Regions from separate parts of the Lentzea sp. NPDC003310 genome, predicted to be linked through region 2. Evidence: riboswitches for the same ligand, from Rfam matches in the RefSeq annotation. Region 2 holds a riboswitch; the other holds the start of a gene.

The links. Region 2 has a riboswitch for thiamine pyrophosphate ahead of ABZX02_RS33875 (FAD-dependent oxidoreductase). Riboswitches for the same ligand answer to the same signal wherever they lie in the genome.
Region 1: it holds a riboswitch for thiamine pyrophosphate, as region 2 does, so the genes downstream of both, ABZX02_RS20730 (thiamine ABC transporter substrate-binding protein) here and ABZX02_RS33875 (FAD-dependent oxidoreductase) in region 2, are expected to answer to the same signal.

What each region holds. Positions count from the first base shown of each region.
Region 1 is NZ_JBEXNC010000009.1:312,718-320,180, forward strand. It holds gene ABZX02_RS20705 (BTAD domain-containing putative transcriptional regulator) at 1-543, shown strand, start outside; gene ABZX02_RS20710 (BTAD domain-containing putative transcriptional regulator) at 555-3,296, shown strand; gene ABZX02_RS20715 (DUF6131 family protein) at 3,360-3,515, shown strand; gene ABZX02_RS20720 (mannosyltransferase) at 3,795-5,009, shown strand; gene ABZX02_RS20725 (4a-hydroxytetrahydrobiopterin dehydratase) at 5,328-5,621, opposite strand; TPP riboswitch at 5,656-5,766, shown strand; gene ABZX02_RS20730 (thiamine ABC transporter substrate-binding protein) at 5,793-6,758, shown strand; gene ABZX02_RS20735 (iron ABC transporter permease) at 6,734-7,463, shown strand, end outside.
Region 2 is NZ_JBEXNC010000019.1:7,863-15,325, forward strand. It holds gene ABZX02_RS33865 (thiazole synthase) at 1-615, opposite strand, end outside; gene thiS (sulfur carrier protein ThiS) at 617-817, opposite strand; gene ABZX02_RS33875 (FAD-dependent oxidoreductase) at 814-1,776, opposite strand; TPP riboswitch at 1,762-1,873, opposite strand; gene thiE (thiamine phosphate synthase) at 1,900-2,538, shown strand; gene ABZX02_RS33885 (class III extradiol ring-cleavage dioxygenase) at 2,570-3,331, shown strand; gene ABZX02_RS33890 (helix-turn-helix domain-containing protein) at 3,314-3,877, opposite strand; gene ABZX02_RS33895 (NADP-dependent oxidoreductase) at 3,927-4,826, shown strand; gene ABZX02_RS33900 (S1 family peptidase) at 4,879-5,865, opposite strand; gene ABZX02_RS33905 (hypothetical protein) at 6,415-6,912, opposite strand; gene ABZX02_RS33910 (threonine/serine dehydratase) at 6,976-7,463, shown strand, end outside.

The sequences.
Region 1 (7,463 bases), on a different contig from region 2:
GCGCACCTGAGGCGCGGGCTCGCGTTCGCGTACGAGAAGCAGGGCCGCTTCGCCGACGCGTTCCAGGTGCTCGCGGAGATCCACCCGCGGATGGCGGACCACCCGGACCCCTACGAGTCCGGCCGCCACCTGGCCGCCCTGGGCCGGGCGCACCACAAGGTGGGGCAGAGCGACCGCGCGCTGGAGCTCTGCACGCTCGCCGCGGAGAAGTTCGCCGAGTCCGGGTTCAACGGCCAGGACGCCGGGCCCGCGGGAAACCTGGAGACGCTGGGCGAGATCTACCTCCACCTCGGCCGGCACGCGGAGGCCTTCGCGAGCTACGAGCGGGCCGTGGCGGTGTGGCGGCAGATGCGCGCGATGACCGACGTGGCCGACTGCCTGATCCTGCAGGGCGAGGCCCTCATCGAGGTCGGTGAACCCGTGCGGGCCCGGGAGTGCCTGATCGAGGCGTTGACCATCGCGGAAAGCCTGCTGGACCGGGAGAACTTCGAGGACCAGGTGCAACGGGCGCGAGACCTGCTCGCCTCGCTCGACCAGATCTAGACTCGCCGGTTGTGATCGTCGAGTACCGCGTCCTGGGGCCGCTCGAAGTGCTCCTCGACGGCGACCCCGTCGTTGTCCCGGCCGGCCGCGGACGCGTGCTGCTCGCCACACTCCTGTTGCGCGCCAACGAGTTCGTGCCGGTCGACGAGCTGGTCGACCGGGTCTGGGACGGCGAGCCGCCCGCACCGGACCGCGCGCACAAGACGTTGCAGACGGTCGTGCTGCGGCTGCGGCAGGCGCTGGGACCGGCCAACTGCGTCCGCACGTCGGCGCGCGGGTACATGGCCGAGGTCGGCCCCGACCAGCTCGACCTCGCACGGTTCCGCCGCCTCGCCGCGCAGGGCGAGCACCGGGCGGCGCTGGCGCTGTGGCGGGGTGAGGCACTGGCGAACGTCGTCTCGGACTCGCTGCACCGCGAGGACGTGCCGGGGCTCGCCGAGGAGCGGGTCGTCGCGCTGGAGCGCCGCATCGACGAGGACCTCGCCCTCACCACCGACGTGCTGGTGCCGGAGCTGCGGTCGCTGGTGCGGCGGTACCCGGTGCGCGAGACGTTCTGGGCCCAGCTGGTGCTCGCGCTGCACCGCGCGGGCCGCCAGGCGGAGGCGCTCGAGATCTACCAGGAGGCCCGCGCCCGCCTGGCCGACGAACTGGGCGTCGAGCCCGGCGTCCGGCTGCGCGAGGCGCAGCAGCAGGTGCTCAGCGGTGACGTGCCCGCGCAGGCAGCGATCCCGCGCCAGCTGCCCGCCGCCCACCCGCACTTCGTCGGTCGCCAGGACGAGCTCACCCAGCTGACCGAGCTGCACGAGTCGCGGCCCGGCGAGCCCGTGCTGATCTCCGCGATCAACGGCATCGGCGGCGTCGGCAAGACGACCCTCGCGCTGCAGTGGGCGAACCGGGTGGCCGGACGGTTCCCGGACGGCCAGCTGCACGTCAACCTGCGCGGGTTCGACTCGAGTGCCGAGCCGCTCGACCCCTTCGGCGTGGCGCGGGACTTCCTGGCAACGCTCGGCGTTCCGCCGGCGAGGTTGCGCTCCCTGTCCGACGACGCGGTGGTCGCCGAGTACAGGTCGACGCTGGCGCGGCGCCGGATGCTGGTGGTGCTGGACAACGCGAGGAACGTCGAGCAGGTGCGCCCGTTGTTGCCCGGTGGCACCGGCAACCTGGTGATCGTCACCAGCCGGAACCACCTGAGCGAGCTCGTCGCGCGGGAAGGGGCCCGATCCGTGGCGCTGGACGTCATGGACGAGCGGGCCGCGACCGGCCTGCTGGTCGAACGGATCGGCGCGGAGCGGGTCGCGGCCGAGCCGGATGCCGTCGCGCGGCTGGTCGAACGGTGCGCGGGTCTGCCACTCGCGCTGGGTGTCGTGGCCGCCCGCGCGGCCTACGGTGACCCGCTCGCGGTGCTCGCGGACGAACTGGAGCGGGAACGGCTCGACGCGCTCGACATCGACGACCCCAGCACCGGTGTCCGCTCCGTCTTCTCCTGGTCACTGCGGTCCACCAGCGAGCCGGCGACCCGGTTGTTCGTGCTGATCGGCCTGCATCCGGGGCCTGACTTCGCGGTGGAGGCCGCAGCGAGCCTCATCGCGCTGCCGGTGGACGAAGTGCGACGGGCGCTGCGCGAGCTGGTGGCGCGCAGCCTGCTCACCGCGATGGACAGCGGACGGTTCTCGCTGCACGACCTCTTGCGGGACTACGCCGCCGAACGCGTGACTGTGATGCCGGAGGAGGAGCGGCGTGCGGCACTGCGCAGGATGCTCGACCACTACCTGCACACCGCGCACGCCTGCTGGCAGCAGCTGCAGTTCAACATCCCCCCGATCGTGACGGAACCGCCCGCTGCGGGGGTGCTGCTACAACCGGTCGCGGACGCCGACACGGCATGGGCGGTGTTCGGCGTCGAACACCGGGTGATGCTCAACGCCGTCGAACGAGCGGACGAGTTCGGAGCGGACGAGTTCATCTGGAAAGTGATGTTCGTGATGCACGGCTACCTCGCCCGTGAGGGGTACATGTACGACGTCGCCGCTGGTCACCGGCGGGGCCTTGCGGCGGCGGAGCGGCTCGGAGACCTCCACGCGCAGAGCCTCATGAACCGCAGGCTCGCCGCCACGCTGATGAGCTTCGGCGAGTACGTCCAGGGGGAGCACCACCTGCGGGAGGCGATCCGGTGCGCACAGCCTGCCGGTGACGTCCTCGCGGAGGCGCACCTGCGGCGCGGGCTCGCCTTCACCTACGAGAAGCAGGACCGCTTCGCGGAAGCGCTCGACGTGCTGGCGGAGGTCCATCCGCGCGTGGAAGGGCACAGTGACAGTTACGAGGTGGGACGTCACTTCGCCGCGTTCGGCAGAGCCCATCACAACGTGAGCGAGGGCACCCGCGCGCTCGAACTCTGCCTGGCCGCGGCGCGGAAGTTCGAGGAGACTGCGTACAACGGCCAGGACGAGGGTCCTGCGGCCAACCTCGAGACGCTGGGAGACATCTATCTCGGGCTTGGCCGTCACGACGAGGCCATCGAGAGCTACGAGCGTGCGCTGGCGTTGTGGCGGCGCATGCGTGACGGGACCAACGCCGCTGCCTGCCTCCTGGTGCTCGGGAAGGCCCTCATCGGCGCTGGACTGCCAGAGCGCGGCAGGCAGGCTCTCGCCGAGGCGCTGGAAGTGATCGCCACCGTGCCGGAGGGGGGACACAGCTTCGGCGTCGAGGAGCTGCAGGAAGCGCGTGACCTGATTGCATCACTGACAAATGTATGACGCGAGGTTTGTACCGACCTCCGCCGGGTACCTCTAGTTCAGGATTCCCCACCTGGAGGTGTCATGATCGTCCTCGGACTGATCCTGCTCGTCGTCGGATGGCTGGCTGGTATCAGCATCCTGACGACGCTTGGCGTGGTGCTGCTGGTGATCGGCGCGATTCTCGCCGTGCTCGGCGCGGTCGGCAAGCCGATCGGTGGTCGTGCGCACTACTTCTGATCGCCGCTCGGATCACCGTTCCTCCCCTCGGAAACGGTGAAGGGGGAGTCTCCTTTGTGGAGGCTCCCCCTTCTTTTTGTCTCACAACGGTTTTACACGTTGTTCTTGGCGCGAGCGGCGGCGGCGAACACTCCGAACGCGACCCCCAGCATGGCCAGAGCGGCGACAGCGGCAACAACAAGATCAACAGACATGATCAGAAAAACTCCCTCTTGCGATCTCTCCCGTCTTGATGACGCCGGGGTACCCCGTTTCGTTGCCTCGGGTAACGTTTTCGGGGTGAAACTCCGTGCTGTGGAAGCGCGAGTGCTCTCCGTAGCGCCGTGGCTGTTCGGGTTGTCGGTGCTCGGGCACCTGTTCATGGTCGCCTTCCAGACGAAGATGACCATGATCGACCTGCTGGTGTACCGCAACGGATCGCCGCACCTGTTCCAAGGTGATCTCTACGAGTGGCGGCTCGACCAGTACGCGGACGTGTTCCCGCTGCCGTTCACGTACCCGCCGTTCGCGGCCGCGATCTTCACGCCGATGAGCTGGGTGCCGTGGGAGGCCTCCCGGTGGATCTGGCAGCTGATCTGCCTGGGCTGCCTGTACTTCATCGTGCGCACCAGCCTGAAGCTGCTGAAGCTCCAGGACCCGCGCCGCGCCATGATGTGGACCGCGCTGACGCTGTGGATCGAGCCGGTCCGCACCACGCTCAACTACGGCCAGATCAACCTGGTGCTGGTCGCGATCCTCATCGGCACGCTCGCCAGCGCGCGCAACTGGGTGGGCGGCGCCGGCGTGGGGTTCGCCGCCGGCATCAAGCTCACGCCCGCGATCTCCGGGCTGTACTTCCTGATCCAGCGCCGCTGGATGGCCGCTGTGTGGTCGTTCGTCGCTTTTGTCGTCGTGTACGGCATCGGCTGGGCCATCTCGCCGTCGCAGTCGGACAAGTTCTGGTTCCAGCTGCTCGGGGACGCGAGCCGCGTCGGGCCGGTCGGCAGCGCCATCAACCAGTCACTGCGCGGAGCCCTGAGTCGCACGTTCGGCTACGACGTGAAGACCGGGCCGATCTACATCGTGGCCGTGCTGATCGCCGCCGCGCTCACCTGGTTCGCGGTCAGCAGGACCAAGGACGTGCTGGCGCTGATCGTCAGCGTCCAGATGCTCGGCCTGCTCGTCTCGCCGATCTCGTGGAGCCACCACTGGGTGTGGATGGTGCCCGCCCTGCTGTGGCTGGTCTACGAGGGCGGGCACCTGCTCTGCAAGATCACCGCCGGTCTGTGGGTGGTGCTGACCGGCGGCTACCTGATCTCGTTCCTGCTGCTGGCCCAGCCGAACATCTGGGACTTCCCGCGACCGTGGATCTTCGTCGTGCTCGGCTGGGGCTATCCGGCCGCGGGCGTGCTCACGCTGGTCGCGATCGGGCTAGCAGCCCGGCGTCAGCGGGACGAGCTGCTGCCCCGCGACGAGGAAGCTGCCGACGGCGAACCCAGCCGAGTCTCCGGCTGACGCGGGCCTCCAGGAGTTGCGGGCCGCGGTCCAGCCGAGCATCGCCTGGCCATCGTCCGCGAGCGCGATCCGCGTGAACGACGGCAGCGCCATGTTCAGCGCGTCCGGGGCGAAGGGGGTTCGCCGGGTCGACCGGCAGCAGGTAGGAGTTCGCCTGTACCCACGGCCACGTCTTGTGGTTGCTGATGCCGGTGGTCCGCACCTGGGCGAGGTCGCCGACGTGGAAGCCCGCGTTGGCGACAGAAAGTGATGTGCGCAACCGCATGAGGGTGTTCCCTCTCCACTCCGCGGGCGGCGGCAGCGCACATCTTGACCGAATCAGCTCATCGCGTCCAGGACTCCGTCGATCTCCTCGGCGAGAGTCACGTCGAGGGCGGTGATTCCTCCCTTGAAATGCGTGCTCAGGCGAAATGTCAGTGTCTTGTAACGGATGTCGATGTCCGGGTGGTGGTTGTCGTTCTCCGCGATCTCCGCGATCCGGTTCACGACCATGATCGCCTGCGGGAAGCTCGCCAGCTCCACGGTCCGGACGAGCGCCGCGTCCTGCGCGGTCCAGTCGGGCAGCTTGGGCAGCACGTCGTTCAACTGATCGTCGCTCAACAGCTCGGCCATGTCCTGATCGTCCCACCACGTCACGTAAGCTGCGCGTTTACCACGGGAGTCCGGTGAAGCGCCGGGCTGAGAGGAGGGCTCGCAAGCCCTCGACCGTCCACCTGATCCGGGTCATACCGGCGTAGGGAGAGGTTTGACGTGAGAAGGATTTTCGCTGTTTGCGCTGCTCTCGTGCTGGCCGGCTGTTCGGCCGGTGCGCCGACGGCGCCGCAGTCGCACGAGGTCACGCTGGTGACCCACGACTCGTTCGTGGTGAAGCCGGAGGTGCTGGACGAGTTCCAGAAGTCCTCGGGCATCACCGTGAAGCAGATCGCCAGCGGGGACGCGGGTGAGCTCACCAACAAGCTGGTGCTCACCAAGGCGAACCCGATCGGCGACATCGCGTTCGGCGTCGACTCGACGTTCGCCTCGCGTGCGCTGACCGAGGGCGTGTTCGCCGAGTACGCCTCGCCGGAGGCCTCCAAGGGCGCCCAGCGGTACAAGGCCGACGACACGAACCGGCTGCAGGCCGTCGACGTCGGTGACGTGTGCCTCAACATCGACCCGGCGAAGCTCGGTGGCGTCGAGCCGAAGTCGTACGACGACCTGATCGACCCGAGGTTCAAGGACAAGCTGGTCGTCGAGAACCCGGCCACCTCGTCGCCGGGGCTCGCGTTCCTGCTCGGCACGATCGCCAAGTACGGCGAGAACGGCTGGCAGGACTACTGGACCAAGCTCAAGGCCAACGGCGTCAAGGTCGTGAGCGGCTGGGAAGAGGCCTACAACCAGGAGTTCTCCGCCACCAAGGGCGACCGGCCGATCGTGGTGTCGTACGCGTCGTCGCCGTCGGCCGAGGGCGGCAAGACCAAGGCCGTGCTCGACACCTGCTACCGGCAGGTCGAGTACGCGGGCGTGCTGACCGGGGCGAAGAACCCCGAGGACGCCAAGAAGGTCCTCGACTTCCTGCTGGGCGAGAAGTTCCAGGCCCAGGTGGCCGAGCAGATGTACGTGTACCCGTCGCGCGAGGGCGTCGCGCTGCCCGAGTCGTGGGCCAAGGACGCTCCGCTGCCGTCTTCGCCGCAGTCGCTGCCCGCGGACAAGGTGAAGGACAACCGCGAGGCGTGGGTCGAGCAGTGGCGCAAGCTGGTGCAGGGCTGAGTTCGCGGACGGGGTGGTCGGCGGCGGCACTGCTGCCGCTCGCCTTCCTCGCCCTGTTCTTCGCCTGGCCCGTCCTCGCCATCGTCGCCCTCGGCTTCCGCGAAGGCGGTGTGCTGAAGGCACTCGGTGAGGGCGACACGTGGGAGCTGGTCGGGTTCACCCTCGGCCAGGCCGCCGCGTCGACGGTCGTGGCCGTCGTCGCCGGGATGCCGCTCGCGTTCGTCCTGGCGCGGTGCAAGATCCGCGGCCTGGGTGTGATCCGCGCGGCCGTGATGGTGCCGTTCGTGCTGCCGACCGTGGTGGTGGGCCTCGCGTTCCGGACGTTCTGGCCGGACGGCGGGGTGCTGCCGATCGTGCTGGCCAACGCGTTCTTCAACGTCGCCGTGGTCGCGCGGACCGTGGGTGGGCTGTGGGCACACACAGATCGGCGGGCCGAGGACGCTGCACGGGCGTTGGGCGCGTCACGGCCGCGAGCGTTCCTCTCGGTCGTGCTGCCCGCGCTGGCGCCGGCGATCGGGTCGGCCGCCGCAGTCGTGTTCCTGTTCTGCGCCACGAGTTTCGGCGTCGTGCTGGTACTGGGCGGGTCGCGGTACCGGACGCTGGAGACCGAGATCTACCTGCGCACGGTCGAGCTGTTCGACCTGTCCGGGGCGGCGGCGTTGTCGTTGCTGCAGTTCGCGGCCGTGCTCGCGGTGCTGGTGCTGG
Region 2 (7,463 bases):
CAGCAACACCGCTGAGCAGCCGAGTTCCATCGCCAGCGCCGCGTCGGAGGCCGTGCCGATGCCCGCGTCCAGGACAACTGGAACAGAAGCACGAGAAGTGATCAGCTCGATGTTGTGCGGGTTCCGAATTCCCAGCCCCGTGCCGATGGGAGAACCCAACGGCATGACGGTCGCGCACCCGATGTCCTGGAGCTTCAAGGCCAGCACCGGATCGTCGTTGGTGTAGGGCAGGACGACGAAGCCGTCGTTCACCAGCCGCTCGGCCGCGTCGAGCAGCTCGACCGGGTCCGGCAGCAGCGTCTCCTCGTCGTGCACGACCTCGAGCTTGACCCAGTTCGTCTCCAGCGCCTCGCGCGCCAGCTGGGCGGTCAGCACGGCCTCGGCGGACGTGCGGCAGCCAGCGGTGTTCGGCAGCACCTCGATTCCGAGGCGCCGCAACAACTCCAGCACCCCGGTCCGGCCCGCGGCGTCGACCCGGCGCATCGCCACGGTCGTGAGCTCGGTGCCGGACGCGACCAGCGCCCGTTCCAGCACCGAGAGGTTCGCGGCACCACCGGTGCCGGTGACGAGCCGGGACCGGAACTCCCGGCCCGCGATGATCAGCGGATCGTCCACGTCAGCCTCCCTGGACCGCGGTCAGCACCTCGACCACGCCGCCGTCCGGCACGATCGTCTTCTCCCACAACGCCCTCGGCACCACGGCGCCGTCGAGCGCCACCGCCACGCCCTTGTCGGGGGCTCCCACCAGCGTCACGACCGCGGCCACCGACGTGCCGTCGGCCAGGTCGCGGGAGGTCCCGTTCACCTGTGCCTTCACGAACTTCCTCCCAGCAGTGCGACGACTTGCCGTGCCGTGTGCGGGGCCAGCAGCAGCCCGTTGCGGTGGTGCCCCGTCGCGGCGATCACGTCCGGCTCCAGCCACCGCACCACCGGGACGTTGTCGGGACTGCCCGCGCGGAATCCCACGGCCGCCTCGGTCAGCGCGTACTCGGCGATGCCCGGCAGCACGGTTTCCGCGTCCCGCAACAGGTCCCGCACGCCCGCGACGGACACGTCGGTGTCGAAGCCGGCCTCGTACTGGGTGGCGCCGACGACCAGTCCGTCGTCGCGCGGCACCAGGTAGACCGGACGGCCCGAGACCAGCGCGCGGATCGTGTGGCGCGGCGGCGGCAACGAGCCGGGCCGGTGCGTGAGCCGCAGGATCTCGCCCTTGACCGGCCGGATCACGTCGCGCAGCGCCGGGTGCAGCGCCCCGCTCCACGCGCCCGCGGCGATCACGGTGACCCGTCCCTCCACATCGGACTGGACACCGGCGTCCCGGCATGCCTTCCACAGTGCGGAAAGCAGCAGCCTGTTGTCGACGGCCAGGTCGCCGGACGCGAACACGCCGCCACGCACCGCCGGACCCAGCGAGGGTTCGAGGGCGCGGATCTCCCGCGAGGTCAGCAACTCCCCGGCGTGCCTCAGGTCGGCCAGGTCACCGGGCTGCGTGCCGACCGCCAGCGTGCCCGCGTCGAACAGCGGCACGCCGATCGACGCGGCGAACGCGGGCCACATCTCCAGGGCCTCGACCCCCTGCGCCACCACGGCTTCCTCGCCCGGCCACGCCTCCGTCAGCGGCGCGAGCATGCCGCCCGCGACCCGCGACCCGGCGTGCGGCGACCCCTCGTCGGACACGGAGACGGAGAACCCGGCCCGTGCCGCGGCGAGTGCCGCGGACAGGCCGATGACGCCGCCACCCCGGACGGCCACTTCCACACTGCTCAAGGCATTCACGCTCCCTGCGCCGGCATGACCCGGATCAGGTTCGACGGTCGGAGCGAACCACGCTCCCTCTCAGCCCGGTGTTCTCCAGGCTCCCGTGCGGACCGACTTCAACATAACGGTTAACGTGCGTGCGTGCCAGGACTCGACGGAAACCTGATCAGGCAACGACTCGCCGACGCGACCCTCTACCTCTGCACGCCGAACCGGCCTGATCTGGCCGAGTTCGCGGACGCGGCCCTCGCGGGCGGGGTCGACATCATCCAGTTGCGGGACAAGTCACTCGAAGCGAAGCAGGAGATCGAGGCGCTCGAGGTCCTCGCCGAGGCCACCGCGCGCCACGGGAAGCTGCTCGCCGTCAACGACCGCGCGGACATCACGCACGCGGTCGACGCCGACGTGCTGCACCTCGGCCAGGACGACCTGCCCGTGCCGCTCGCCCGGAAGATCGTCGGCGACGAGGTCGTGATCGGCCGTTCCACCCACGACGTCGACCAGATGACGGCGGCCGCGGCCGAACCCGGCGTCGACTACTTCTGCACTGGCCCGTGCTGGCCGACCCCGACCAAGCCGGGCCGTCCGGCGCCGGGACTCGACCTCGTCCGCGCCACGAAGTCCGACCGTCCGTGGTTCGCGATCGGCGGCATCGACCTCGCGAACCTGCACGAGGTGCTCCAGGCAGGAGCCACCCGCGTGGTCGTCGTCCGGGCCATCACGGACGCCGAGGACCCGCGCCGCGCCGCCGAGTTGTTCAAATCCGAACTTGATCGTTGAAATTTGAACTAAAAGGCGTACGCTCGAAGTCGTGAGCGCACCTGTGCTGTACCTGAGCCACGGGGCTCCCCCGCTGGCTGACGACGAGACGTGGACCAGAGAGCTCAAGGACTGGTCCGCCACGCTCCCGCGCCCGGAGGCCGTGCTCATGGTCTCCGCGCACTGGGAGGAGGCGCCGACGACGATCGGCGCGACCACGACCGTGCCGCTGGTCTACGACTTCTGGGGCTTCCCCCAGCGCTACTACGAGGTCACGTACGAGGCGCCCGGCGCGCCGCAGCTCGCGGACGACGTGCGCAAGCTGCTCGGCGGCCACGTCGAGCAGGACGAGGAACGCGGCCTCGACCACGGCGCCTACGTGCCGTTGAAGGAGATGTTCCCGGACGCCGACGTGCCGGTGCTGCAGATGTCGATGCCCACGCTCGACCCGCGCGAGCTGCACGAGATCGGCCGCAAGCTGGCGCCGTTGCGGGACCAGAACGTCCTCATCGTCGGCAGCGGCTTCATGACGCACAACCTGAGCTGCGTGAACTTCCCTGCCGGACCGGACTACGAGCCGCCGTCGTGGTCGAAGGAGTTCGACGACTGGGCGCACCGGCAACTGGCGGCCGGCGACGTGGACGCGTTGCTCGACTTCCAGGTGAAGGCTCCCGCGGCCGGGATCGCCCACCCGCGCACCGAGCACTTCGCGCCGCTGTTCGTGGCGCTGGGCGCCGCGAGCGACGAGAAGGCCGCGAGCACCGTCGACGGCTTCTGGTACGGCCTGTCGAAGCGGTCAGTGCAGTTCAGCTGAGCCCTCCAGGAACAACGTGGCCAGCCTGCGCGCGATGGCGGGCGTCCCGTTGCGGACGCCCGAGCTCGCCATGAGCAGCAGCACCACGTCGTCGACCGAGAAGTCGGCCCGCAGCCGCCCGGTCGCCTTGGCCCGGCGGATGAGCACCGCGAGCGAGCGGAACGACGTGTCGCGCACCTCGGCGAAGTCGATCGCCTTCGGATAGGCGCTCGTGAACGCCGCCGCGAACCCGCGGTCGAGCACGTGCAGCCGGCAGACCTCCCGCACCGTCAGGCAGAACCCCTCCCAGGGGTCCGGGTGCGCGAGCCCGTCCTCGACCGCGGCCGTGCACGCCGCCATCTGCTCCGAGAAGGCCTCCACCACCAGCGCCTCCTTGGTCGGGAAGCGGCGGTAGAGCGTCGCCGGACCGACCCCGGCGCGGCGGGCGATCTCGCGCATCGGCACGTCCAGGCCCTCGACCGCGAACACCTCGCGCGCGACCGCCATGATCCGGTCGCGGTTGTCGCGGGCGTCCGAGCGCAGGTTGTGAGTCAGATTCGCCGTCACCGTCTCAGTTTCGGCTAAGCGGACGCCCTGTTCCACTAATTTCGCCGCCATGCGAGCACTCCAGTTCTCCGAGTACGGGCCCGCCGACGTGCTGCACGTCGCCGAGGTCGCCGCACCGCACGCCGGCCCCGGGCGGGTCCGCATCGCCGTCCGCGCCTCCGGGGTCACGCCGGCGGACACCTACCTGCGCTCCGGGCGGTTCGGTGAGCGGCTGTCGCTGCCGCACGTGCCCGGCATCGACGCGGCCGGCGTCGTCGACGAGGTCGGCGAGGGGGTGACCGGGGTCCGCGCGGGCGACGAGGTGTTCGGGATGGTCGACCTGGCCCTGCTCGGCGGCGCCAACGCCGAGTTCGCCGTGCTGACGGCGTGGGCGCCGAAGCCGGCGGCGCTGAGCTGGGAGCAGGCGGGAGGCGCGGCGGGCAACGTCGAGACCGCGACCAGGGCACTCGACCTGCTCGGCGTGGGCGATGGCACGACGTTGCTGATCGCGGGCGCGGCGGGCGGGGTCGGCACCGTCGCGATCCAGCTGGCGGCCGCGCGGGGCGCGAAGGTGATCGGCACCGCCGGCCCGGCGACCCAGGACTTCGTCGCGGGCCTGGGCGCGGTCCCGGTCGTCTACGGCGAGGGCCTGGGAGACCGGGTCGGGCAGGTCGACGCGGTCCTGCACTGCGCGGGCACGGTGCCCGACCTGGTGGCGATCACGGGTTCACCGGACCGCGTCGTGACGATCGCCGACCTCTCCGGCGAGCACGGGATCCGCCTGACTCACACGGCCGGCGGCCCCGGCGCCGACCCGCAGGCGCTGCACGGTCTCGAGATCGCCGCGGAACTGGCCGTGCAGGGGAAGTTCACCGTTCCGCTCGCCGGGGTCTTCCCGCTCGCCGCGGCGGCCGACGCGCACCGGCTGAGCGAGACCGGCCACGCGCACGGCAAGATCGTGCTGGTCTGAGAACGCGAAAGCGCCGCGACACCGAGGTGCCGCGGCGCTTCCAGGCCGAGTTCTAGCCCCGCGTGAGGGTCAGGCCCCAGCGCGACAGGATCGGGTTGACCGGCTGGAAGTAGGTCGTGCCGCCGGACGAGCAGTTGCCCGAACCACCGGAGGTCACGCCCTGGGCCTGGCCGAAGCCGGAGCCCGCCACCCACGAACCACCGGAGTCACCCGGCTCCGCGCAGGCGTTCGTGCGGGTGAGGCCGCGCACGGTGCCCTGCGGGTAGTTCACGGTCTGGTTGTAGGCCTGGACGGTGCCGCAGCGCCATCCGGTCGTCGAACCCGAGCGGCAGATCTGCGAGCCGATGGCCGCCACCGTGGAACCGCGGACGATCACGTTCGTGCCGTTGTAGCGGTTGACCCACGGCCGCGGGGTCCAGTTCGCGTTGGTGCGTACCCAGGCCATGTCGCTGCCGGGGAACACCGAGCCGGCGAACGAGCCGGCCGCGACGCGGTTGTAGCCGGAGACGGAGGTGCCCGTCGTGCCGCAGTGGCCCGCGGTCACGAAGCCACCGGTCACCGAGAAGCCGAGCGAGCACCGGCCGCCGCTGCCCATGTAGATGGCGTCGCCGCCGCGCAGGTCGTAGAGGGTCGTCGGGCTCTCGGCGACCTCTTCGACCTTGACGGTCGAGCCGATGGACTTCGCGGTGGCGATGAAGCTCTCCGCCGCGGCGTCACGGGTGTTCTTGTTCACCTCGACCACGACGGAGTTCGACTTCTCGTCGACCCGCCAGGCCGTGATGGACTTCGGGGCGTTCATCACGTCGAGGACGGACTTGGTCCCGTTGAGCTGGGTGAGCGAGTGCCGGACGACCTGGGTGTCCGCTCCGGTCACGGAGAGTCCCGATTTGGTCACCGCGACAGTCAGTCTGCCGCTCGCCTGGTCGATCCACGCTCCGCCGAACGCGTCGCCCAGAGAGGTCTTCGCGGCCTCCGCGATCTCGCTCGACTTCTGGTCAGAGGCCAACCGGACGCGGGCCTGGTCAGCGTTCAGGCCCAAATCACGCTCCACCGCTTGGAGCAATTCGGCCGGGTAGCTCTCCGTATCGGAACCGGATGAGGCGACCGGTGCGGCAGGGGCGCCAAACGCCGGTACGCTGAGAGCAGTCACGACTCCGGTGGCGAGCAACACGGCACCGGTTACACGGGCCGCACTCGTGCGGTTCATCAGACGTCTCCCTCACTTTCGGGTGCAGGGGTACCCGAGAGATCGGTTGCAGGGACCTCTCTCGGGGGCTCTAGGGGGACGGGTGGTGGGGCGGCGGCAGGGGTCGCCCCACCCCTCCCATCCCTTCTTGCCTCTCGAACCCGGTGCAGGCGCCGGGCCCTCGACGGCAGGCGCAGGGCTCAAGCGGACGTGCCACGAGCCTCATTGCGCCTCCTCCCGGTCTCTTTCGGACCGAATCCTTACGCCCGTTCGAGTGAAGTTGCGAACCTGTCGGCTATGACGGCCCGCCTCGAACGTGAACGAAGTGTGTCACAGCTCACGACAGATCAACTGCGGTGCGTAGCAATTGACAGTTAACTATCGCTCAACGTGATTACGTGATCACCGAATGGGGTCGGTGGTCGTGGAGGGCGTCGAGCTGTCCGACGAAGGCCGCGACTCGGTCGTCGTCGAGGGCGTCGTCGTGGTGGTGCCGTCGGAGGTCGGCGGCGCGGAACCGCCGGTAGACGAGCTCGGCGGCGCCGTGACGGTGACCGTCTCGGTCTTCGTCGTCTCGGTGTGCGTCTCGGTCTGGGTGCTTGTGGACGGTTTGCCCGGATCGGCGGTGACGGGTTTGCCGGTCACGAGCTGGACGCTCGTGACTGTGAGGACGGTCACCACGAACACGAGCAGTCCGCCGACAGCGATTACCTGCCAACGCTTCTCGCGTTCCATCGACCGTTGGTAGAACACGGCACCCACGGTGGTCACCAGACTCGCGAGGATCGCGCCGATGACGGTGCCGACGAGGTTCAGGCGAAGGCTCAGCACGGCCGCCGTGGCGGCGGCGAGCACACTCGCGACGAGCTTGACGGGGGTGATCTTCTCCTTCTCAGACATGACACCCGTAGGACGTTGGGCACAGTTCACCGGTTGTGGCCCGGTGACGTGCATCATCAACCCATGCGCCTGGTGACTCTCGAAGATGTCCAAGCGGCCGCCGCCGCGATCGCCCCGCATGTCGTCCACACCCCGTTGCTGCCCTTCGACTCCGGCCTGTGGATCAAGCCCGAGTCGCTGCAGCCGATCGGCGCGTTCAAACAGCGTGGCGCCGTGAACGCGTTGTCCCGCATACCTTCCGAGGACCGCGAGCGCGGTGTCGTGGCGTACTCGAGCGGTAACCACGCGCAAGCGGTCGCCTACGCCGCCAAGACCCTCGGCATGCCGGCCGCGATCGTCGTGCCGGAGAACACCCCGCAGCTCAAGATCGACGCGACGCGCGCGCACGGCGCCGAGGTGTTCGTCGTCGGCATCACCGAGCGCGAGTCCCGCGCCTACGAACTGGTCGAGGAGCGCAAGGCCACGCTCATCCCGCCGTTCGACCACCCCGACGTGATCGCGGGCCAGGGCACGATCGCCCTGGAGGTCGTCGCGGACCTGCCCGAGGTGGC